3 regions of the Streptomyces sp. NPDC026538 genome follow, and region 3 is predicted to be linked to each of the others. Evidence: riboswitches for the same ligand, from Rfam matches in the RefSeq annotation. Region 3 holds a riboswitch; each other region holds the start of a gene.
What was found. Region 3 has a riboswitch for S-adenosylmethionine ahead of ACZ4N4_RS19415 (amino acid ABC transporter permease). Riboswitches for the same ligand answer to the same signal wherever they lie in the genome.

Region 1: another riboswitch for S-adenosylmethionine. It lies ahead of ACZ4N4_RS02070 (aminotransferase class V-fold PLP-dependent enzyme); the one in region 3 lies ahead of ACZ4N4_RS19415 (amino acid ABC transporter permease).
Region 2: another riboswitch for S-adenosylmethionine. It lies ahead of ACZ4N4_RS26300 (putative leader peptide); the one in region 3 lies ahead of ACZ4N4_RS19415 (amino acid ABC transporter permease).

What each region holds. Positions count from the first base shown of each region.
Region 1 is NZ_JBVHQG010000001.1:445,460-452,143, forward strand. It holds gene ACZ4N4_RS02060 (rhomboid family intramembrane serine protease) at 79-822, shown strand; gene ACZ4N4_RS02065 (Lrp/AsnC family transcriptional regulator) at 819-1,100, shown strand; gene ACZ4N4_RS02070 (aminotransferase class V-fold PLP-dependent enzyme) at 1,237-2,598, opposite strand; SAM riboswitch class IV at 2,743-2,859, opposite strand; gene trpD (anthranilate phosphoribosyltransferase) at 2,960-4,024, opposite strand; gene qcrB (cytochrome bc1 complex cytochrome b subunit) at 4,157-5,794, opposite strand; gene qcrA (cytochrome bc1 complex Rieske iron-sulfur subunit) at 5,791-6,684, opposite strand, start outside.
Region 2 is NZ_JBVHQG010000006.1:587,840-594,523, reverse strand. It holds gene ACZ4N4_RS26310 (ABC transporter permease) at 1-571, opposite strand, end outside; gene ACZ4N4_RS26305 (ABC transporter substrate-binding protein) at 575-2,194, opposite strand; gene ACZ4N4_RS26300 (putative leader peptide) at 2,439-2,555, opposite strand; SAM riboswitch class IV at 2,591-2,704, opposite strand; gene ACZ4N4_RS26295 (hypothetical protein) at 2,785-2,919, shown strand; gene ACZ4N4_RS26290 (DUF427 domain-containing protein) at 2,942-3,757, shown strand; gene ACZ4N4_RS26285 (DUF1684 domain-containing protein) at 3,865-4,686, opposite strand; gene ACZ4N4_RS26280 (hypothetical protein) at 5,400-5,636, shown strand; gene ACZ4N4_RS26275 (ABC transporter permease) at 5,633-6,535, shown strand; gene ACZ4N4_RS26270 (ABC transporter ATP-binding protein) at 6,532-6,684, shown strand, end outside.
Region 3 is NZ_JBVHQG010000004.1:540,494-547,177, forward strand. It holds gene ACZ4N4_RS19405 (transporter substrate-binding domain-containing protein) at 2-1,027, opposite strand; gene ACZ4N4_RS19410 (amino acid ABC transporter ATP-binding protein) at 1,091-1,885, opposite strand; gene ACZ4N4_RS19415 (amino acid ABC transporter permease) at 1,882-2,862, opposite strand; SAM riboswitch class IV at 3,265-3,376, opposite strand; gene ACZ4N4_RS19420 (glutathione S-transferase C-terminal domain-containing protein) at 3,454-4,326, opposite strand; gene ACZ4N4_RS19425 (putative leader peptide) at 4,527-4,658, opposite strand; gene ACZ4N4_RS19430 (hypothetical protein) at 4,818-5,075, shown strand; gene ACZ4N4_RS19435 (hypothetical protein) at 5,218-6,027, shown strand; gene ACZ4N4_RS19440 (cytochrome P450) at 6,229-6,684, opposite strand, start outside.

The DNA of each region.
Region 1 (6,684 bases), on a different contig from region 3:
CGAGTACTCGACGCCGCCCCGTCCAGGGCGGCGAGGCGATCTGCACCAGTGCATCCCGTTACGTCATGCTCTATGTCCATGATCGGCAACTGGAACACGACGGCCGGCCGGACGCTGCGGAGCCTGAGGGGGACGTCGGCGCCCATGACGTACACCCTGATCGCCGTGTGCTGCCTGATCTTCGTGCTCGGCCCGGCGTCCGGCTTCACCCCGTCCTACGGCACCGGGGACGCCCTGGCGGCCGCCCAGCGCGCGTACTTCCGGCGCTGGGGGGTGGTCCCCGCCGACCTGTTCGACGGTCCGGCGCGGGAGGTGCTCACCCCGGCCACGGCGCTGTTCATCCACGGCAGCTGGGTGCACCTGCTCGGCAACATGCTCTTCCTCTTCGTCTTCGGGGCGATGACCGAGGAACGGATGGGCCGCGTCGAGTTCACCCTCTTCTACATCGGCTGCGGCTACCTCGCATTGCTCGGCTACGCGGCCGCCAACGCCACGTCCCAGCAGTCGCTGGTGGGGGCGTCCGGGGCGATCTCGGCGGTCCTCGGAGCGTTCCTGTACCTGTTCCCCAACGCCCGCGTGACCAGTCTTCTGCCGTTCCTCTTCTTCCTTCCGCTGCGGTTCCCGGCCTGGGTGGTGCTCCCCTTCTGGGCGGCCCTGCAGTGGGTCGCCCTGAACCAGGCCCCCTCCGGCCCCGGCGTGGCCTACCTCGCCCACCTGGTCGGCTTCGGACTCGGCGTCGGCTACGCGTGGGTGCGGTACGGCCGTGGGACTAAAGTGAAGGCCGCCCCAGCTCCGGCACCCGAGGGAGAGAACCAGCCGTGATCACCGCGATCGTCCTCATCAAGACCAGCGTGGACCGGATCCCCGAGATCGCGGAACAGATCGCCGCGCTGGACAGCGTCAGCGAGGTCTTCTCCGTCACCGGTACGTACGACCTGATCGCCATGGTCCGGGTGCGCGAGCACGAGGATCTGGCCGAGGTGATCCCGGGCCGGATCAGCAAGATCCAGGGCGTGGAGGGCACGGACACGCACGTCGCGTTCCGCACGTACTCCCAGCACGACCTGGAGGCCGCGTTCGCCATCGGCCTGGACAGCTAGCGGACGCCGTTCACCCAAGCGCCCCGTCAGGGGCGCGGGGAACTGCGCGCTCAGCCCCCACCGGCCCGCACCGCGGTCGTCTGCGGGTCCGTCGTGGCTGGTCGCGCAGTTCCCCGCGCCCCTTGCGGGGCGCTGATCACACCGCCGGGACGCAGCGGCCTTCTTCCGTGCGGTACGTCCACTTGGCGCCGTGGGCAACCAGTTCCTTCACGGCGTTCGCGAAGCGCTCCACGTGCTCGTCGGGCGTCCCCGCCCCGAAGCTCACCCGGATCGCGTTGAGGGACTTCTCGCCCGGTGCCGCCTCCGGCGCCCCGCACTCGCCCTGGGTCTGGGGGTCGGAGCCCAGCAGGGTCCTGACCAGCGGGTGGGCGCAGAAGAGGCCGTCGCGGACGCCGATGCCGTACTCGGCGGAGAGGGCGGCGGCGAAGTGGGAGCTGTTCCAGCCCTCGACCACGAAGGAGAGCACGCCCACGCGGGGGGCGTCGTCGCCGAAGAGGGACAGGACACGGACCTCGGGCACCTCGGCGAGGCCCTCCCGGACCTTGGCGATCAGGTGCCGCTCGCGGGCGACCAGCGTGTCGAAGCCCGCCTCGGTCAGCGCCTTGCAGGCGGCGGCGATCGAGTAGGCGCCGATGACGTTCGGGGAGCCCGCCTCGTGCCGCGCAGCGCTGTCGTGCCACTCCACGGCCACTCCCCCGTCCGCGCGCCGGGTGACCTTGCGGCTGGCGCCGCCGCCCGCGAGGTACGGCTCGGCCGCCCGCAGCCAGTCGGCGCGGCCGGCCAGGACGCCGGAGCCGAAGGGGGCGTACAGCTTGTGGCCGGAGAAGGCGATCCAGTCGACGTCCAGCTCGCGGACGCTCACCGGGTGGTGCGGGGCCAGCTGGGCCGCGTCCAGGACGATCCGGGCGCCGTGCGCGTGCGCGGCGGCGGCCAGCTCACGGACCGGCCACAGCTCGCCGGTGACGTTCGAGGCGCCGGTGACGCAGACCAGGGCCGGGCCGTGCGGGTCACGGTCGGCGAGGGCCTTCTCCAGGGTCTCCACGGCCTGGCGCGGGGTGCGCGGGGCGTCGAGGTAGCTGACCCGGGCGTCCTGCCAGGGCAGCAGGCTCGCGTGGTGCTCGGTCTCGAAGACGAAGACCTGGCAGCCGGCCGGGAGGGCGCGGGCCAGGAGGTTCAGGGAGTCCGTGGTCGAGCGGGTGAAGACCAGCTGGTCGTCCTCACGGCAGTCGAGGAACTCGGCGACGGTCCGGCGGGCGTTCTCGAAGAGGTCCGTGGAGAGCTGGGAGAGGTAGCCGGCGCCGCGGTGGACGCTGCCGTAGTAGGGCGCGTACGCGGCCACGTCGTCCCAGACACGCTGGAGGGCGGGGGCGCTGGCCGCGTAGTCGAGGGCGGCGTAGGTGACCTCGCCACCGGTGACGAGCGGGACGATGACATCCCGCCCCAGAACGGGCAGGGGAGCACAAACCGACTGGGCGGAGGCGGCGGTGGAGACGGACATGGCGGAACTCCCGTGAGAGGAAGGAAGAAAGGGAAAAGGGTGCGCGGAAGTGGGGGCTCGACGCCCTAGCGCATTCGCTTGCTCACGGGGGACTCCCTCGATGACCAGGATCCCTGGGCTTTGCTCATTCAGAAGAGCGTGAGGGATCCGCGCTTGCCGCAGACCTCGCTGCCTACGGCCTGGTCTTCACCCGGGGCACCCCGCCACGGACGGAGGGTTGCCGGACAGTCGGCCGGGGCCTCATGACTGTCACTCATGACCTGAGTGGAAAACTAGATGAGGTGATCGCCGGCGCGCAACTCCTGTCCGGATGACGGACTGCCGAGGGCGCCGGCGCCACATGCTCTCTTCCGTTGGGCGCCTACCGGTTGGTGGCCGCCGCCCAGCGCTCCAGCACCCGCTTGGCCGCGCCCGAGTCGATCGACTCCGCGGCCTTGTCCATGCCGGCACGGATCTGCTCGGCGAGCGTTCCGGTGCCCGGGTCCAGGGCCACCAGGGCCGCCGCCGAGTTCAGCAGGACCGCGTCACGGACCGGGCCCGTCTCGCCGTCCAGCAGCCGGCGCGCGACCTCCGCGTTGTACGACGGGTCGCCGCCGCGCAGCGCCTCCACCGGGACCAGCTCGATGCCGGCGTCCCGCGGGTCGAAGGTCTCCTCGGTGACCTTGCCGTCGCGGACGATCCAGACGTGGGACGTGGCGGTGGTCGTCAGTTCGTCGAGGCCGTCGTCGCCGCGGAAGACCAGGGAGGAGTTGCCGCGCTCGGCGAAGACGCCCGCGACGACCGGTGCCATGCGCGGGTCCGCGACGCCGACCGCCTGGGACCGCACCTGCGCGGGGTTGGTCAGCGGGCCGAGGATGTTGAACACCGTGCGGATGCCCAGCTGGCCGCGGGCCGCGCCGGCATGGCGCAGCGCCGGGTGGAACTTGACGGCGAAGCAGAAGGTGATGCCGGCCTCCTCGGCGACCTCGGCCACCCGCCGCGGGGTCAGGTCGAGGTTGACGCCGAGCTTCTCCAGCACGTCCGAGGCGCCGGACGCGGAGGACGCGGCCCGGTTGCCGTGCTTGACGACCTTCGCCCCGGTGCCGGCCACCACCAGCGCCGACATCGTGGAGATGTTCACCGTTTTGGCGCCGTCACCGCCGGTGCCGACGATGTCGACCGTGCGGCCCGGTACCTCGATGACGTTGGCGTGCGCGTACATCGTGCGGACCAGGCCGTTGATCTCGTCCACCGTCTCGCCCTTGGCCCGCAGGGCGACGACGAAGCCGGCGATCTGGGCGTCGGTCGCCTGGCCGCGCATGATCTGGTCCATCGCCCAGGCCGTCGCGTCCGCGCTCTGGTCCTGGCCGTAGAGCAGCGCGTTCAGCACCTCGGGCCAGGAACGGCCCGCCGCGATGTCGCCTCCAGCGGGGGTCACAGCGCTCATAAGGCCGCTCCTGATCGTCGTACCGGCAAAAAACGGTGTCAGGCCTACCCTATCCAGCCCCGGGCACGGCGAAGGGCCCCCATCCGTACACCGGACGGGGGCCCTTCGACCGTGGCGTGGCGACGCGGTCGATCAGTGGTGGCCGTGGCCGCTCGTGATCTCCTTGTACTCCTCGACGGTGGGCTTCGGGATCTGGTTGTCCTCGCCGTAGTAGGCGCTGCTCAGCTTGGCGCGGAGCTTCTCGGAGCCCTTGATCTTGCGCTCGACACCGTTCTCGTCCACCGCCGCGCCGATCTCGGCCGGCTCGTACTGGTGGTGGGCCGTGAGGGTGTGCAGCTGCTCCTGGCTGAGCGGCTCGTGCACCTCGATGAACTCACCGTGCGGCAGCCGCTTGATGATGCCGGTCTCACGACCGTGCAGCACCTTCTCGCGGTCCCGGCGCTGCAGGCCGAGGCAGATCCGCTTGGTGACGAGGAACGCGATCACCGGTCCGGCGAAGAAGAAGATCCGGACGAACCAGGTCACGTCGTTGATCGACAGGTGGAAGTGGGTGGCGAAGAGGTCGTTGCCACCACCGACCAGGCCGATCATGTACACGGTCACCCAGGCGACACCGAAGCCGGTGCGGGTCGGGGCGTTGCGCGGCCGGTCCAGGATGTGGTGCTCGCTCTTGTCGCCGGTGACCCAGGACTCGATGAACGGGTAGAGCGCGATCGCGCCCAGCACCACACCGAACAGGACCAGCGGGATGAAGACGCCCAGGACCAGGGTGTGGCCCCAGAAGTTGATCTCCCAGCCCGGCATGTAACGGATCAGACCCTCGGCGAAGCCCATGTACCAGTCGGGCTGGGCGCCGGTGGACACCTGGTCCGGACGGTAGGGGCCCATGGCCCAGATCGGGTTGATCTGGGTGGTCGCCGCGATGACCGCGATGACACCGAAGACCAGGAAGAAGAAGCCTCCGGCCTTGGCCATGTAGACCGGCAGCAGCGGCATGCCGACGACGTTCTTCTCGGACTTTCCGGGACCCGCGAACTGCGTGTGCTTGTGGTAGAAGACCAGGATCAGGTGGCCCACCACCAGGCCGAGCATGATGCCCGGCAGCAGCAGGATGTGGATCGAGTAGAACCGGGCGACGAAGTCGTGGCCGGGGAACTGCCCGCCGAAGAGGAAGAACGAGATGTACGAGCCGACGATCGGCATCGACAGGATCGCACCCTCGGTGAAGCGGACACCGGTGCCGGAGAGCAGGTCGTCCGGGAGCGAGTAACCGGTGAAGCCGGTGAACATGCCGAGGACGAACAGCAGGAAGCCGAACAGCCAGTTGATCTCACGCGGCTTGCGGAACGCGCCGGTGAAGAACACGCGCATCATGTGCACGAACATGCCGGCGAGGAAGATCAGCGCGGCCCAGTGGTGGATCTGCCGGATGAGCAGACCACCGCGCACGTCGAAGGAGATGTGCAGGGTCGAGTTGAACGCCTCGGACATCATCTGTCCCTGGAGCGGGACGTAGCTGCCGTGGTACACCACCTCGTTCATCGACGGGTGGAAGAACAGCGTCAGGTACACACCCGTGAGGATGATGATGATGAAGCTGTACAGGCACACTTCGCCCAACATGAACGACCAGTGGTCGGGGAAGATCTTGCGCATGTTGGACTTGGCCAGGGAGTAGATCCCGAGCCGTCCGTCGGCCCAGTCGGCGACGCGCTCGCCGGCCGGTGCCTTCCCGCGTGAGCGGGTCTCGTCGTTGGTCGTAGTGCTCATCCGCGCTCCCAGAAAGCAGGACCGACGGGCTCCTCGAAGTCGCCGAGCGCCTGGAGGTAGCCCTCCTCGCTCACACCGATGCGCAGCTGCGGCAGGGCGTGACCGGCCGGGCCGAAGATCACTCGGGCACCGTCGGAGAGGTCGAAGGTGGACTGGTGGCACGGGCAGAGCACATGGTGGGTCTGCTGCTCGTACAGCGAGATCGGGCAGCCCACGTGGGTGCAGATCTTCGAGTAGGCCACGATGCCCTCGTGGGACCACTCCAGCTCGCGCTTGTCCTTGATGTTGTCCGGCTGCAGCCGGATGATCATCAGGGCCGCCTTCGCCATCACGTTCTGGAAGTCCTCCTGGGACTCCTCGACGCCCTCGGGCTTGGCGAAGGTCAGCGAGCCGACGGCGACGTCGGAGGGACGCAGCGGCTCGTTGGTGTTCATGTTGACGAGCAGCTTGCCCTTCGACCACGCCGTGTGCCGCAGCGAGGTGCCGGGCAGCGGGCCGAGGTCGCGCAGCAGCACCACACCGGAGAGCGGGACCAGGGTCAGCGCGCCGAACATGGTGTTGCGGATCAGCTTGCGCCGGCCGAGCGCCGATTCCTTGGCGCCCTGCTTGAAGTCGGCCAGGACCTTGGCCTTGACCTCCGGCGGCGCCGAGATGGCGTGCCGCTCGTCGGCGACCTCCACGTCGGACATCAGGGTGCGGGCCCAGTGGACCGCGCCCGCGCCGATGCAGAACAGCGCCACACCGAGGGTCAGGCCCAGCGCGAAGTTCAGCGCGCTGATGTGACCGATCGGGAAGACGAAGATCGACTTGTCTTTCGGGATCGTCACATAGGAGGCGATGAAGCCGACGGTGGCCAGCATCGACACCGTGAACAGCAGGGCCACGACGCG
Region 2 (6,684 bases), on a different contig from region 3:
CGCCGGTCGGGATCGCCAGCGTCAGGGCCGGCAGATCCAGGCCGCGCAGCCCGTCGTTGCCGAACGCCGGGAACCAGTGCAGCCGGAACGAGAACACCTCGACCAGCAGCAGACCCACCCAGAACGTCGGGACCGACACCCCCAGCGGCGGCAGCGACAGCAGCAGCTGCCGCAGCCACCGCTGCGAGGTGTACGTGGCCACCACCGCGAGGCCGCCGCCGAGCACCACCGCCAGCAGCAGCGCGGCACCGGTCAGCTGGAGCGTCTGCGGCAGCGCGTCGGCCAGCGTGGAGGTCACCGGGCGGCCGGTGGAGACCGCGTCGCCGAAGTCCCCGCGCACCGCCCGGCCCAGATACTCCGCGTACTGCACCAGCACGGGCTTGTCGAAGCCGTACTCGTGACGCAGCCTGGCGAGTTGGGCCGGGTCGACCTCCCCCGAGTCCACTCCCGCCCCGGCCATCGCGGAGACCGGGTCGCCGGGCAGGAAGTCCAGCACCAGGAAGGACACCGTGTAGGCCGCCCACAGCACCCCGACCGCCTGCGCCAGCCGTTTGATCACATAGCGTCGCATCCGCTAGCCGATCCAGGTGTCGTGCAGCTGGACGCGGCTGCCCGAGTCGAATGCGAGGTCGTGCACCTTGTTCGCGACGCCCAGCTGGGTCTGGAGCTCCACCACCGGCACGTTGTACGCGTTCCGCACGATCAACCGCTGTGCCTCCGTCACCAGTTGCCTGCGCTTCGCGGTGTCCGTGGTCGCGGCCTGTGCGGACAGCGCCGTGTCCAGCGAACTGGCGGGCAGGTGGTAGAAGTTGCCCAGCTGGGTGGAGAAGGAGCCGCGCAGGATGTCCGGGTCGGCGCGGGTCGTGTTCCCCCACACCACGTCGAAGTCACCCGACTGGAGCGTGGTGGCGAACTGGGTGACCGGGAGCTGCTTGAGCACCACGTCGATCCCGACGGCCTTGAGCTGCTGCTGGACCAGCTCCAGCGCGGGCTGGTTGGTGGCCGCGTTCGGGAACCAGGTGATGGTCAGGCTCAGCTTCTTGCCGTCCTTGGTGCGGACGCCGTCGCCGCCGCCCTGCCAACCGGCCTGATCCAGGAGGGACTTGGCCTTGGCCGCGTCGAAGGCGAGGTCGGTGGAGAGGTCGGTGTAGTCGGGCGTGGTGTGCGCCAGGATGCTGGTCGCCGGCTGGGTGCCGGTCGGGAAGACGGTGTCGGCGATCTGCTTCCGGTCGACGGCGGCCAGGATCGCCTGGCGCAGCTTCGTGTCCTTCAGCAGGGGCCGCGAGTTGTTGAGTCCCAGACCGAACACCACGCCGGGGTTGGCCCGGCTCTGGAGGGCGACCTGGCCGCCCTTGAGCGCCGCCTCGTTGGCCTTGCCGACGCTGCTGATCACGTCCACCTGACCGGACTGCAGACTGCCGGCTCGCACCCCGGCCTCGGGTACGACCTTGAACACCAGCTTGTCCAGGTACGCCTCGCCCTTCTTCGACCACAGCGAGGAACCCCAGTCGTACCCGGCCCGCCTGGCCAGGGTGACCGACTGGTTCTGCACGTACTGCTTCAGCACGAACGGCCCGGAGCCGACCACACCGTCACTGCACTTCTGCTGCGGGGACCTCTTCACGCTCGCCGACGACTCGATCCCCAGCGAGTGGGTCGAAGTCGCCTGCAGGAATTGGGCGTTGGGCTGCTTGAAGGACACCTTGACGGTGAGCGGGTCGACCACGGTGGTGCTTTTGACACCGCTCAGGTAGCCCTCCGCGAGGGTGCCCAGGGCGCCGAGGTCCGGCACCGCGTCGAAGTTGTCCTTGACCACCTGGGCGGTCAGCTTCGAGCCGTCGCTGAAGGTGACCCCCGGCCGCAGATGGAACGTGAACGTCGTCGCGTCGCCGCTGATGTCCCAGCTCTTGGCGAGCCACGGCACGATCTTGCCGGTCTTCGGGTCCTGGTCGGTCAGGGAGTCCACGATCTGGCGCACCGAGTAGATGGTGTCGTTGCTTCCGACCTGCTGCGGATCCACGCAACCGGCGTCGGATCCCACCGCGAAGGTCAGGGTGCCGCCGGACTTCGCCTGGCCGCTTCCGCCGCCGGAACCGTCGTCGCCCGAACCGCACGCGGTCAGCAGGACGCTGGTGGTCAGGAGCGCGGCCAGGGGCGCCCATCGGGAGGGTCTGAAATCCGCAAGTGCAGTCACGGAGGGCTTTCTCCTACTCGTGTCACCCGGCACGGGGTGCCGGGCTTCGGGGCGCGAGGCACGGCCGTGCAAGGGCGTGCAGAGGCGTGCGGCCCCGGCCGGATCGGCGCCGGCCGGGGGAAGCGCTGTGCAGACGGAGGACAAACGGAGGCAGGTGGACGACACCGGGGACCGGTGGCGGGGGAAAGGCGGCGCGAAGGGGCCGGGGCCGGTGACGAGGGTCAGCCGGCGGCAGGCGGGCCGGTCAGACCCGACAGAGGCAGCTGGTCGAGCGCTTCAGATCGATGTGGCGCCGACGCGAGAGCCGGGAGTACGCCGTGGCGTCGGCGGGGGAGGCAGCCGGGTCATCGCTGTGTCGCATGCCGGTCCCTCCTCGTCTCCGGCCCCGGTCACGGGGCCACGCGCTTGCGGGAGTCGTCGGTGACCCCGCCGGGCTTTCACCTGGAGCACCCCACCGCGGGGGAGGGTTGCCGGTCAGCGAGCCAGGGCTTGACGCTGACACTCAATGCCGTTGGCGATCGTACGGATCGGTTTTGTCGTACGTCAATGCCGCAACCGGCGCCCTGTTCGAGAAGACGGGATCGTGTCACGTGCCGGGACGCATGGTGGACGCGTGGGAGCGTGCGAGTGGCAACGTCGAGGAGTACCTGCGGGTCTTCGGCCGCCCCGAGCAGCTCGCCGCCTGGCGGGAGAACCGCCCCCACGTCGCCGAAGTCACCGCGTGAGCAAGCCGAAGGAGAGCCGGTCATGACCACATTCCCCACCGCGCAGGCCGTGCGGACCACGCCCGAGGGGCTCCTGTGGGAGCCGAGCGAGCGCTGGGTGCGGGGCCGTAAGGGTGACGTCACCATCGTGGACAGCCGCCATCCCGTCCTCGTCTGGGAGCCCGGTGTGCCCGTACCGCTGTACGCGTTCCCGCGCGCGGAGGTCCGCGAGGACCTGCTCCGACCCGCGAAGAACCCCCCGGCCGGCACCCACACCGGCTCGTGGATCTTCTACGACCTCCACGTCGACGGCGAGCTGCTGGAGAACGCCGCCTGGACCTTCCCGGCCGCCGACCTGGCCGGCCACATCGCCTTCGAGTGGTTCCGGCGCGTCGGACGGGGCCTGGACCACTGGTACGAGGAGGAGGAAGAGATCTTCATCCACCCCCGTGACCCGCACAAACGGGTGGACGCCATCCCCAGCAGCCGTCACCTGGTGGTCGAGATCGCCGGCACGGTCGTCGCGGACACCCGCCGGCCGGTTCTGCTCTTCGAGACCGGCCTGCCCACCCGCTACTACGTCCCGCGCGAGGACGTCCGCCTCGACCTGCTCGAAGCCACCGACCACCACACCGGCTGCCCCTACAAGGGCACCGCCGAGTACTGGTCGTGGCGCGGCGAGGCCGACGTCCCGCCCAACGTTGTCTGGAGCTATCCGGACCCGCTGCCCGCGGTCGGCGCGGTCCAGGGGCTCCTCGCCTTCTACAACGAGGCCGTCGACATCACCCTCGACGGGGAACGGGTGGAGCGCCCCGTCACACACTTCACCAAGGCGCTCACGGAGCAACAGCGCACCTGACGAGAGACGACCGCGGGATCGAGGCGGCCGGCACCCGCAGACAGCCCCCGCCGCCGGCCGAGGAGCACGGCTACGGCGGCGGGGGGCCAGCGAGACGTGCGGTTCCGTCAGCGGCGGCCGCCGCGCTCCAGCGGGAGCTTCTCGCCCGTCTCGATCGCGACCGGCAGCCGGTTCTCGGCCGGCGGCAGCGGGCAGGTGGCCAGGTCCGTGTAGGCGCAGGGCAGGTTGGCGGCGCGGTTGAAGTCGATCGTCACCCTGCCCTCGGCGTCGGGGGCGGCGATCCGGAGGGAGCGGTTGGCCGCGTACGTGGTCACGCCGGAGGTCTTGTCGGTGAACAGCACCATCAGGGCTCCCGGCGTCCCGCCGTTGAACGCGGTGAGCCGGTGCACGGCGCCGTCCAGTTCGAACTCGACCTCGCCGGGGGAGTCGTACACGTGCTCCAGACCCTCGACGGCGGCACCCACGGTCACCGGGCGCGGGGTACCGAAGGGCAGGAAGCGGCCGGAGAGCACCCAGCGCGGGTCGGGATCGTAGGCAGGTGTCCCGGTGAACGCCGTCCGCAGCGCGTTGCCGGGGTGGCGGGGCCGCACGATGTCGTGTCCGCCGCGCTTGGCGACCTCGATCACCGCGTCGCCCCAGCCGACGTACACACTGGCACGTTCGGGGAGGACGCCGAAGTCGTGGCGGCCGCGTACGGCCTGCCCGTCGACGGTAACCTCCTCGCCCTCGTCCAATGCGACGACCACACCGGCGGCGGTGCTCGACCAGGCACCGGGCGCGTCCTCGAACCGGGTGGGCTCGTCGCCGAGCCAGTGGAGACCGGTGATCGCGAGGAACCCGTGCGGGCCGGCCAGCACCGCCTCCTTCTGCCGGTGCCACTCCTCCCAGTCCTGTACGAAGCTCACCCGGTCGACGTCCTGAACGGTCATGTCGGATCCCTCCAGCTGCGCGTTCTGTCTCTCGAACAACAGCCGGGCCGACGCGCGTCATCCCGCCAGGAGAAGTTCCACGTTTCCGCAATGTGAGACCTGTCCGGAACTTATTGACCGACAGGGTGGGCGTCTGCTCAACTCACGTTCCATGACCCCGCGTATGGATTTGACCCGGAGGCGCCACATCGACCTGGCGCACGTCTCCAGCGCGTTCTGTTGTCGTTGATCCGGAAGGCGTCTCGCTGATCCGGAAGGCAGGTCGCTGATCCGCACAAGCGGCTCTCGGCAGCGGCCGCCGTGCGCCGAAGGCGTACTTCCGGAAGGGGCCGGGCGAAGCCTCCATCCCAGCGGTGTCCTCCGTCAGGAACCGCGTCATCCCCGCACGACCGCGTTCTCCTCCCGCTCCAGGTCTCCCCGTATGCCGTCAGCTGCGGCCGAGGGTTTCTCCGGGCCTGTGGTGCGGGCCGGGCCAGTGGTGCGGGCCGGGCGGACCTCCCCAGGGCACCGCGGGCGGTGCGCGCCGAACGGTGCGGTCGCACGACCTCCCCTGCACCGTCCGACCTTCGCCTCGTACTCCTCGCGCGGTCGTCGGGCCCCGCTCGCGACCGGACCGACTACCGGCCTCGTGGCCGTTCACCGCCGCCCGTCACCCGTTCACCCCGGCTCTCCGCACCCGGCAGTGCGCCCCATTCCTTGAGAGGGACCTCCTCATGCCTCCGACCATCCGCAAGCTCACGGGCCGCATCGGCGCGCTCGTCGACGGCGTCGACCTTGCCGCGCCCGCCGACCCCGCGACGGTCACGGCGCTCCGTCATGCCCTCGACGAGCACAAGGCGATCGTGTTCGCCGACGTGAACCTCGACAACGCCAGCGTCGACGGGCGGCGCAGTGAGCAACTCGTCGGCGACGCCTCGCACTACAGCAAGGTGCTGGAGGTGGCGGCATGACCGAGGTCAGCCTCAAGAGGCCGGCCGTCGTCCCGGCGATCGTGGAGACCTCGGCAGAGACGCCGAACGCGCCCGGACGCGAGGTCTTCCTGCCGAGCCACGCCCGCCGCCGGACCCCGCTGCGCACGCTCCGCGAGCGGCTGCGCTGGCCGCTGGGCATCTACACCACTCCGGTCGTGATCCTCATCGCCTGGGAGATCCTCGCGAGGGCCGGAGCGCTGCGGAAGACCTATGCTCCGGCGCCGACCTCCATCGTCAAGTCCGCCGCCGACCTGTGGCAACAGGGTGTCCTCGGACCCGACTTGGCCATCTCGCTGCAACGCGCCGGTATCGGCCTGGCCGTCGGACTGACGGTGGGCATCGTCAGCGGGGTACTGGGCGGGCTGCTGCGCAGCGGCGAGTACCTGTTCAACGGCGTCGTGCAGATCCTCAACACGATCCCGCTGCTTGCGGTACTGCCGCTGATGATCGTGTGGTTCGGCATCGACGAGCTCACGAAGGTGCTGCTGATCTCGTTCGGTGCCGGCGTCCCGATGTACGTCAACCTCTTCGCCGCGATCCGCGGTGTCGACCAGCGGCTGATCGAGATGGCGCGGACGACGGGCGCGGGCACCTGGCGGCTGGTGACGCGGGTGCTGGTGCCCGGCGCCCTGCCGGGCTTCCTGGTGGGCCTGCGGTTCTCGCTCGCGTACAGCGTCCTGGGCCTGGTCGCGGCCGAGACGGTCAACGCCGACAAGGGCCTCGGCTTCCTCATCACGCAAGGTCAGACGTACCTGCAGACCGACCAGGTCTTCGTGGGGCTGGTGATCTACTCGCTCCTCGGTCTGCTCGCCGACCAGTTCGTCCGGGTTCTCGAGCGGGTGCTGCTGCGGTGGCGTCCCAGTTATGAGGCGTCATGAGCACCACCGTTCGGACACAGCCCCGGCAGCGGACCGGAGCAGTCGTGGAGAAGGTCGTCCGGCGGTTCGGCGACCGGGTCGTCCTGGATCAGCTGGACCTCACCATCGCCGACGAGGAACTGGTCGTCCTGCTGGGGCCGTCAGGCTGC
Region 3 (6,684 bases):
GTCAGGAGTTGTCGAGCGGCAGTCCGGGCGGGTTGACCTCGGACTTGGCGACGGCCTCGTTGGAGAGGTTGTAGGCCTTGAGCCACTCGGCGTACTGGCCGTTCTCGATCAGGTAGTTGATGGCGTCGGCGAGCGGCTTGGCGAGGCCGCTGTCCTTCTTCGCGGTGGCCGCGATCAGGCCCTGGAGGCTGCCGCCCGCGCCGGAGTAGGTGCCCGCGGTGCGGGTGGCGTTGGGCGTGTTCGCGGTCTGCCTGTTGTGGTACGCGATGCCGGGGTTGGGGCCGAGGTAGGCGTCGATCTTGCCGCTGTTGAGGGCCAGGTAGACGCTGTTGCTGTCCTGGTAGTACTTGACCGCGAGCTTCTTGCCCTCCTTGGCCAGCTTGGCCTTCCACTCCAGGAGGATCTTCTCCTGGTTGGTGCCGGCGCTGACGGAGACGGTCTTGCCGGCGAGGTTCTCGTAGTTCCCGCCGAAGTTCCAGGTGCTCTTCTTCGGAACGGTGAAGGCGAGGTTGTCCTGCCGGTAGGAGGCGAACTCGTACTTCTTCTTCCGCTCCTCGGTGTCGGTGATGTTGGAGAGGGCCACGTCGACCTTGCCGCTGTCGATGCCGACGAACATGTTCTCCCAGGTGAAGTTCTTCACCTCGGGTGTGAGGCCGAAGACCGCGGCGACCAGCCGGGCCAAATCGGGTTCGGAACCGGTGAGGGTCTTCTGGTCGCCGCCCACGTAGGCCAGCGGCGGGAACCCGGCGGGCAGGGCGCCCTCGCCGATGACGAGCTTGCCGCTCTTGCGGACGGCGGCGGGCAGTTCGGCGCTGATGGACTTGACCTCGGAGACCTTGATGGTGGTCTGCTGGGCGGCGCCGTTGGAGACCTGTCCGATGACGACCTCGCCGCTCTTGGCGCTGCCGGTCGTGGTGGCCGCGTCGCTGTCGCCCCCGCAGGCGGCGAGCCCGGTGGCGAGGGTCGCGACGGCGGTCGCCGTGGTGAGGCCGCGGATCAGGCTGCGTCGGGAGAGGAGCGTGGGCATGGCTGTCCTTCGTGTTCGAGCGAAAGGTGAGAGGTCGAGCGGGAAATGAAGGGGGGAGGCCGTTCAGAGGACCTTGCGCAGGAAGTCCCGGGTCCGTTCGTGCCGCGGATGGTCGAGGATCTCGGCGGGCGGGCCCTGTTCGACGATCTTTCCGCCGTCGATGAAGACGATCCGGTCGGCGACCTCGCGGGCGAAGCCGATCTCGTGGGTGACGATCACCAGGGTGGTGCCGCTGGACGCCAGGTCCTTGATGACCGCGAGGACCTCGCCGACCAGTTCGGGGTCGAGCGCGGAGGTCGGCTCGTCGAACAGGATGATCCCGGGGCGCAGCGCGAGGGCGCGGGCGATGGCGACGCGCTGCTGCTGACCGCCCGAGAGCTGGCGTGGATAGGCGCCGACGCGCTCGCCGAGGCCGACCCGTTCGAGGAGTTCCTTGGCCAGCCGCTGGGCCTCCGGCCTGGTCAGCTTTCCGGTGGCGACGGGGGCGGCCGCGACGTTGTCGAGGACCGTCAGGTGCGGGAACAGGTTGAAGTTCTGGAAGACGAAACCGATCCGGCTGCGCTGGGCCAGGATGGCGCGTTCGCTCAGTTCCTTGAGACCGTCGCCGTGGCGTTTGACACCGATCAGCTCGCCGCCGACGCTGACGTAGCCGGACTCGGGCTTCTCCAGGTGGTTGACGACCCGGAGCAGCGTGGACTTTCCGGAGCCGGACGGGCCGAGGACGACGGTGACCTCGCCGGGACGGACGGTCAGGTCGATGCCGTCGAGGACGCGGTGGGCGCCGTACGACTTGTGGACGTCGTGGATCTCCAGGGCGGCCGGCGCGATGTCCGGCGCCTTCTCCGGTGCGGTGGTCATACGGCGGCCTCCCGGCGTATCCGTTCCCGCAGGCCGGCCAGGCCGGTGCGGAGTCTTTGGAGGGGGGTCGGCGGCAGCGTGCGGGTGGCGCCGCGGGCGAAGTACCGCTCGACGTAGTACTGCACCACGGAGACGGCGCTGGTCAGGATCAGGTACCAGACGGTGGCGACGAGCAGCAGCGGCACGATGTCACCGGGGTAGGTGCTGCCCATGGACTGCACCGAGCCGAAGAGGTCGAGCAGCGAGACGTAGAACACCAGGGACGTGCTCTTGATCAGGCCGATGAGCTGGTTGACGTAATTCGGCACGATGGAGCGCAGGGCCTGCGGGAAGACGATCCGGGTGAACTGGTAGCCCTTGGGCAGGCCGAGCGCGGCGGCCGCCTCGTGCTGGCCCTGGTCGACGGAGAGGATGCCGCCGCGCACCACCTCGGAGGCGTAGGCCGCCTCGTTGAGGCTGAGGCCGATCACGGCGATGGCCATGTCGGTGGCGAGCTTCGACTCGTCGAAGGTGACGAAGGACGGACCGAAGGGAACACCCAGGCTGAGCGTCTTGTAGAGGGCGGAGAAGTTGTAGAGGAAGATCAGCAGGACGATCAGCGGGATCGAGCGGAACAGCCAGGTGTAGGTCCAGCTGACCGCCCGCAGCACCGGACTGCCGGAAAGCCTCGCGAGGGCGAGTACGACGCCGCCGAGCAGGCCAAGTACGGCGCTGAGCGCGGCGACTTCGAGGGTGACGACGAGCCCGTCGAGGATGGTGGGGCGCAGGAACCAGTAGCGGAAGCGGTCCCACTGGTAGAAGGGGTTGCTGGCCAGTCCGTGCACGAACTGCGCGACGAGCACCAGGACGACGGCGGTGGCGATCCACCGGCCGGGTCGGCGCAGTGGCTGAACTCGCTGGCTTTTCAGAGATTTTGACGGTGCGTCAGTGGGCGGTGGCGCCTCGGCCACGGACAGGACGCCTGGGGGTTCACTCATGGCGGGCTCCGGCGGAGTCGGACACCCCGGATCACACAGCCGGGGCCGCGGCACCGCACCGCGTCGGGACACGGCACAGGTGCGCGGGGGCGCGCGGGACACGGGATGGGGCGGACGGCTTCACACCGGGGCGGCCGGTGCTTCGACGAGGACGCTGGGACGCGAGGCTGCGGGAGCCGCGCTGCGGGCGAGGCGGAAAGGCCTGGTCAGACCCGACAGCGGGCGCGGCCCGGTGCGGTACACGCGCTACACAGGGCGCTGTTGACGCGGAGCAGGTCGACGGCGCGGTCGGCGACCAGCGGGCTCGGATACGGCTGTACGCAGCCCGGGGTGCGGCCCTCGGCCGACCTGGAAGCTGCGTACATGTCCCGTCACCTGTCACTGTTGTGGCGGCCCCTGGGGGCCTCGCGCTTACCGAACATCGTCATCCGGTCCGGTCGTCACCTGGGGCACCCCACCGCGGTGCGAGGGTTGCCGGTCAGCAAGCCAGGGCTTGATGCTGACGCTCTTGACCGTTCTGGTCCGTAAGTTAGGCAGCCGTCCGAACGAATGTCAACGCCTGTCCGACTGGCGAAACGGTTCGGAACGCTCTCACCTGCGTGAAGCGCCGGGAGCGTCCGCCGCATGGCCCGCCCAGTCCAGGATCTGGACGGCCGCGCCGGCGGCCTCCAGGCCCTGGCAACGGCCGTGGTGGCGGCGGGCGATGCCGTCGAGGTCCAGATGGGCGCCGAAGGCCGGGTGGGCGGCCAGCCGGCGGGCGTAGGCCCACAGCACCGGGTGGCCGGCGATGGCGTGCACGGCGGCGGCGTCCAGGTGGTTGCGGTGCACGGTGTCGAGTTGCACCAGGGACACCCACAACTCGACGTCCGCGGCCGTGAGTTGCCCGCCGACCAGGAACTCGGTGCCGGTCAGGCGGTGCTCCAGCTCGTCCAGGGCGGCCAGCAGCGTCTCGAGCGCCTCCGGGTCGCCGCCCTCCCGGCCGGCGTGCTGTGCCGCCTGTTCGATGTCCTCCGCGCAGAGCCGCTCGACCTCCTCGATCTCGGCCTCGGCACCGCACGGGTACAGCCGGACGCCGCCGTCGCCGAAGTGGCGGTCCAGGTCGCGCAGGATGTCCCGGCTGTGCGTGCTGACGATCCGGCCTGACCAGTCGTCACTGAGCACCGGCGCGAGGGCCGGACCCGAGTAGTGGTGGGCACTCGCCTCGTACAGCGGGCGCAGCGCCGAGTGGCTGCCGTCGGAACAGTCCGGGACGGCGGCCAGGAAGGTGACCGGACAACAGTCGTCGAGGGCCAGCAGGCTGTGGCCGACGGCGATGCGGAGGCCGTCGGGACAGGCGGTGGCGAGGTGGAGCCGGTAGCGGCGCGGCACGGCGTAGTGCCCGCTGCGGGCGTCCCGGCCGATGCGCCCGCGGAAGGCGGGGCCGGTGCGGACGGACGGAACGGCGGCGAGCGGAGTGATGGACATGCGTCTCCCCGGGGGTAGAGGCGCGCGGACGTACGCGCGGCGGAAGCGTTCGTCGGTGGGTGGGCGCTCGGTGGGCGGGCGCCCGAGGGCCGGACGCTCGGTGGGTGGGCGTTCGGCGGGTGCGGCCGGCTACGGGCGCCCGGCCGGTCATGGCCGGGCGGCGGGTACGGCCGGCGGCGGGTACGGCCGGCGGAGGGTGCTCAGCCGGTGCGGCTGATGGCGCTGCACACGCGCTGCAGGTCGATGTGCAGGCGGGAGGTGAGCAGCGGAACGGGGCAGGGCGTGCGGTTCCCTCGGCGCTGTCTGCCGGTGACCGTGCGCAGCCGACCCATCTTTCCCTACCTTTTCACTAGGATTCCCACCTGGAGTGTCGATCGGCCTCCGCGTGCCGTCAAGGGGGCGTCCACGCCTGGGACGGCCGGCCCGGCTTGCCGCGGGGCGCCAGGGGATGTCCGCTGGAGGCGCAGGCCGAGTGACAGGAGCCGGATGCGATGAGCGAGCCCCCGGGTCCCGGGCCCGTGCCCGGCGCCGTGCCCGAGACCTTCGTGTTCGCCTGCGGGCGGTGCGGCGAGGTCTGGGAGGCCACCTTCCAGGCGGTGTTCTTCACCGACCCGATCGCCGACCCGGACCTGCGGAGCACCCAGGAGTACGTCGACGAGGCCGGCCGGGCCGTGCGGTCGCCGCTCACCGACGCGGTGTGCCCGCGCTGCGGCAGCCGGAAGGTGCGGATCACGGTTCCCGGATCATGACGCTCACCCGGATGGCACGCGCGGGTGGTCGGCGCCCGTGCCGGATGGTGGCGTGGAGGGACGTACCGCCGTTGCCCGCGCAGTGACGCAGCACCGCTGCCCCCGCGGAGCGACGTACCGCGTTCCCGAGGAGGCAGTCGCGATGATCCGTCCGTCCCGACCCGTGCGTGTTCTCGTCTCGGCCCTGGCGACGGGGATCCTGCTCGCCACGGCGGCCTGCACGGACGAGAGCGGGGGCCCCGAGGCCGTGTCCGTCTCGCCCGCCGGCGAGCACTCGCCCGCGTCCCCGTCGGCGACCCCCGCCCTCACCAGGGCGGGTGCGCAGGCCGCGCTGATCACGCCGGCCGACATCGAGGACAACTGGCAGCTGGCCAAAGACGCGGCGACCTGGCGCAACTCGATGCTGGTCGGGAAGGTCGACGTGGCCGCCTTCCTCACCGCCAAGTCGGATGCCGCCGACTGCCAGCGCCTCCTCGACGCCCTGTACTCCGACAGCCTCCTCGGCCGCGCTTCGGGCGCCTCCGGGCTGCGCGGGTTCACCTCGGAGGACTCCCGGATGCTGTACCAGGTCGGCGACTACGGCTCGGCGAACCTGGACGCCACGCTGGCCTGGCTGAAGACCCTGCCGGACAAGTGCAACCAGTTCACGGCCACCGGCAAGGACGGCGGCCGGCGGACCGTGCAGGTCGTGTCGGCGAAGGTGCCGAAGTCGGGCGACGCGCGCGAGGCCCTGACGGTGACCGTCCAGGGGAACGCCAACGGCCAGTCCGCCACCTACACCACGGACGTGGCGGTGCTGCGGATCGGCGCCTCCGGGGCGGCGGTCACCAACGGCGGCCTGTCCGGCGTCGACCACGACAGCACCGCACTGGCCGTGCAGACCGGCGCCCAGCGCCTCAAGGACGTGCTGTCCGGCAAGACCCCGGCGCCGATGCCGAGCCAGTTCGACTAGTGCCGCGGCAGGCGACGTCTGCCCGTCAAGGAGCGGCGTCCGGTGCGTGCTCCCCGTGTGCCGGGCGGAAGTCCTCGTACTGGATGTACTTGGGCTTTCGGCCGGTGCGGCGAGAGTGCGTGCCGGGCGTCGGGACGGGGCGAACGTTGCCTGCCGCAGCACTAGGGGGCCGGGAGCGGTCGTACGCGTGCGCCGGGACCGTCACCACCGCACGTGCAGGCTGGGCGGCTTGCGGAACACCAGGCCGTACGGCGCGGCGGGCCGTTCCGGGTCGAGGCGCAGTCCGGGAAGGCGTTCGAGCAGACACCGGAGGGCGATACGGGTCTCCAGGCGGGCGAGATGGGCGGCGAGGCAGTGGTGCGGGCCGTGGGCGAAGGCCAGTTGGAGACGGGCGTTGCCCCGGCGGACGTCGAAGCGGTCCGGGTCGGGGAAGACGGCCGGGTCACGGTTGGCGCCGGTCAGGGAGACGGTGACCAGGTCGCCGCGGCGGACGGCGGCCGGACCGAGGACGACGTCCCGGGTGGCGTAGCGGTCCACCACCGCGGCTCCGGGCTCCAGGCGCAGCGACTCCTCGATCGCGCCGTCCAGCAGGGTCGGTTCGGCCCGGACGAGGGCGAGCTGGCCGGGGTTCCCGAGCAGGTGGAGCAGCGCGTTGGT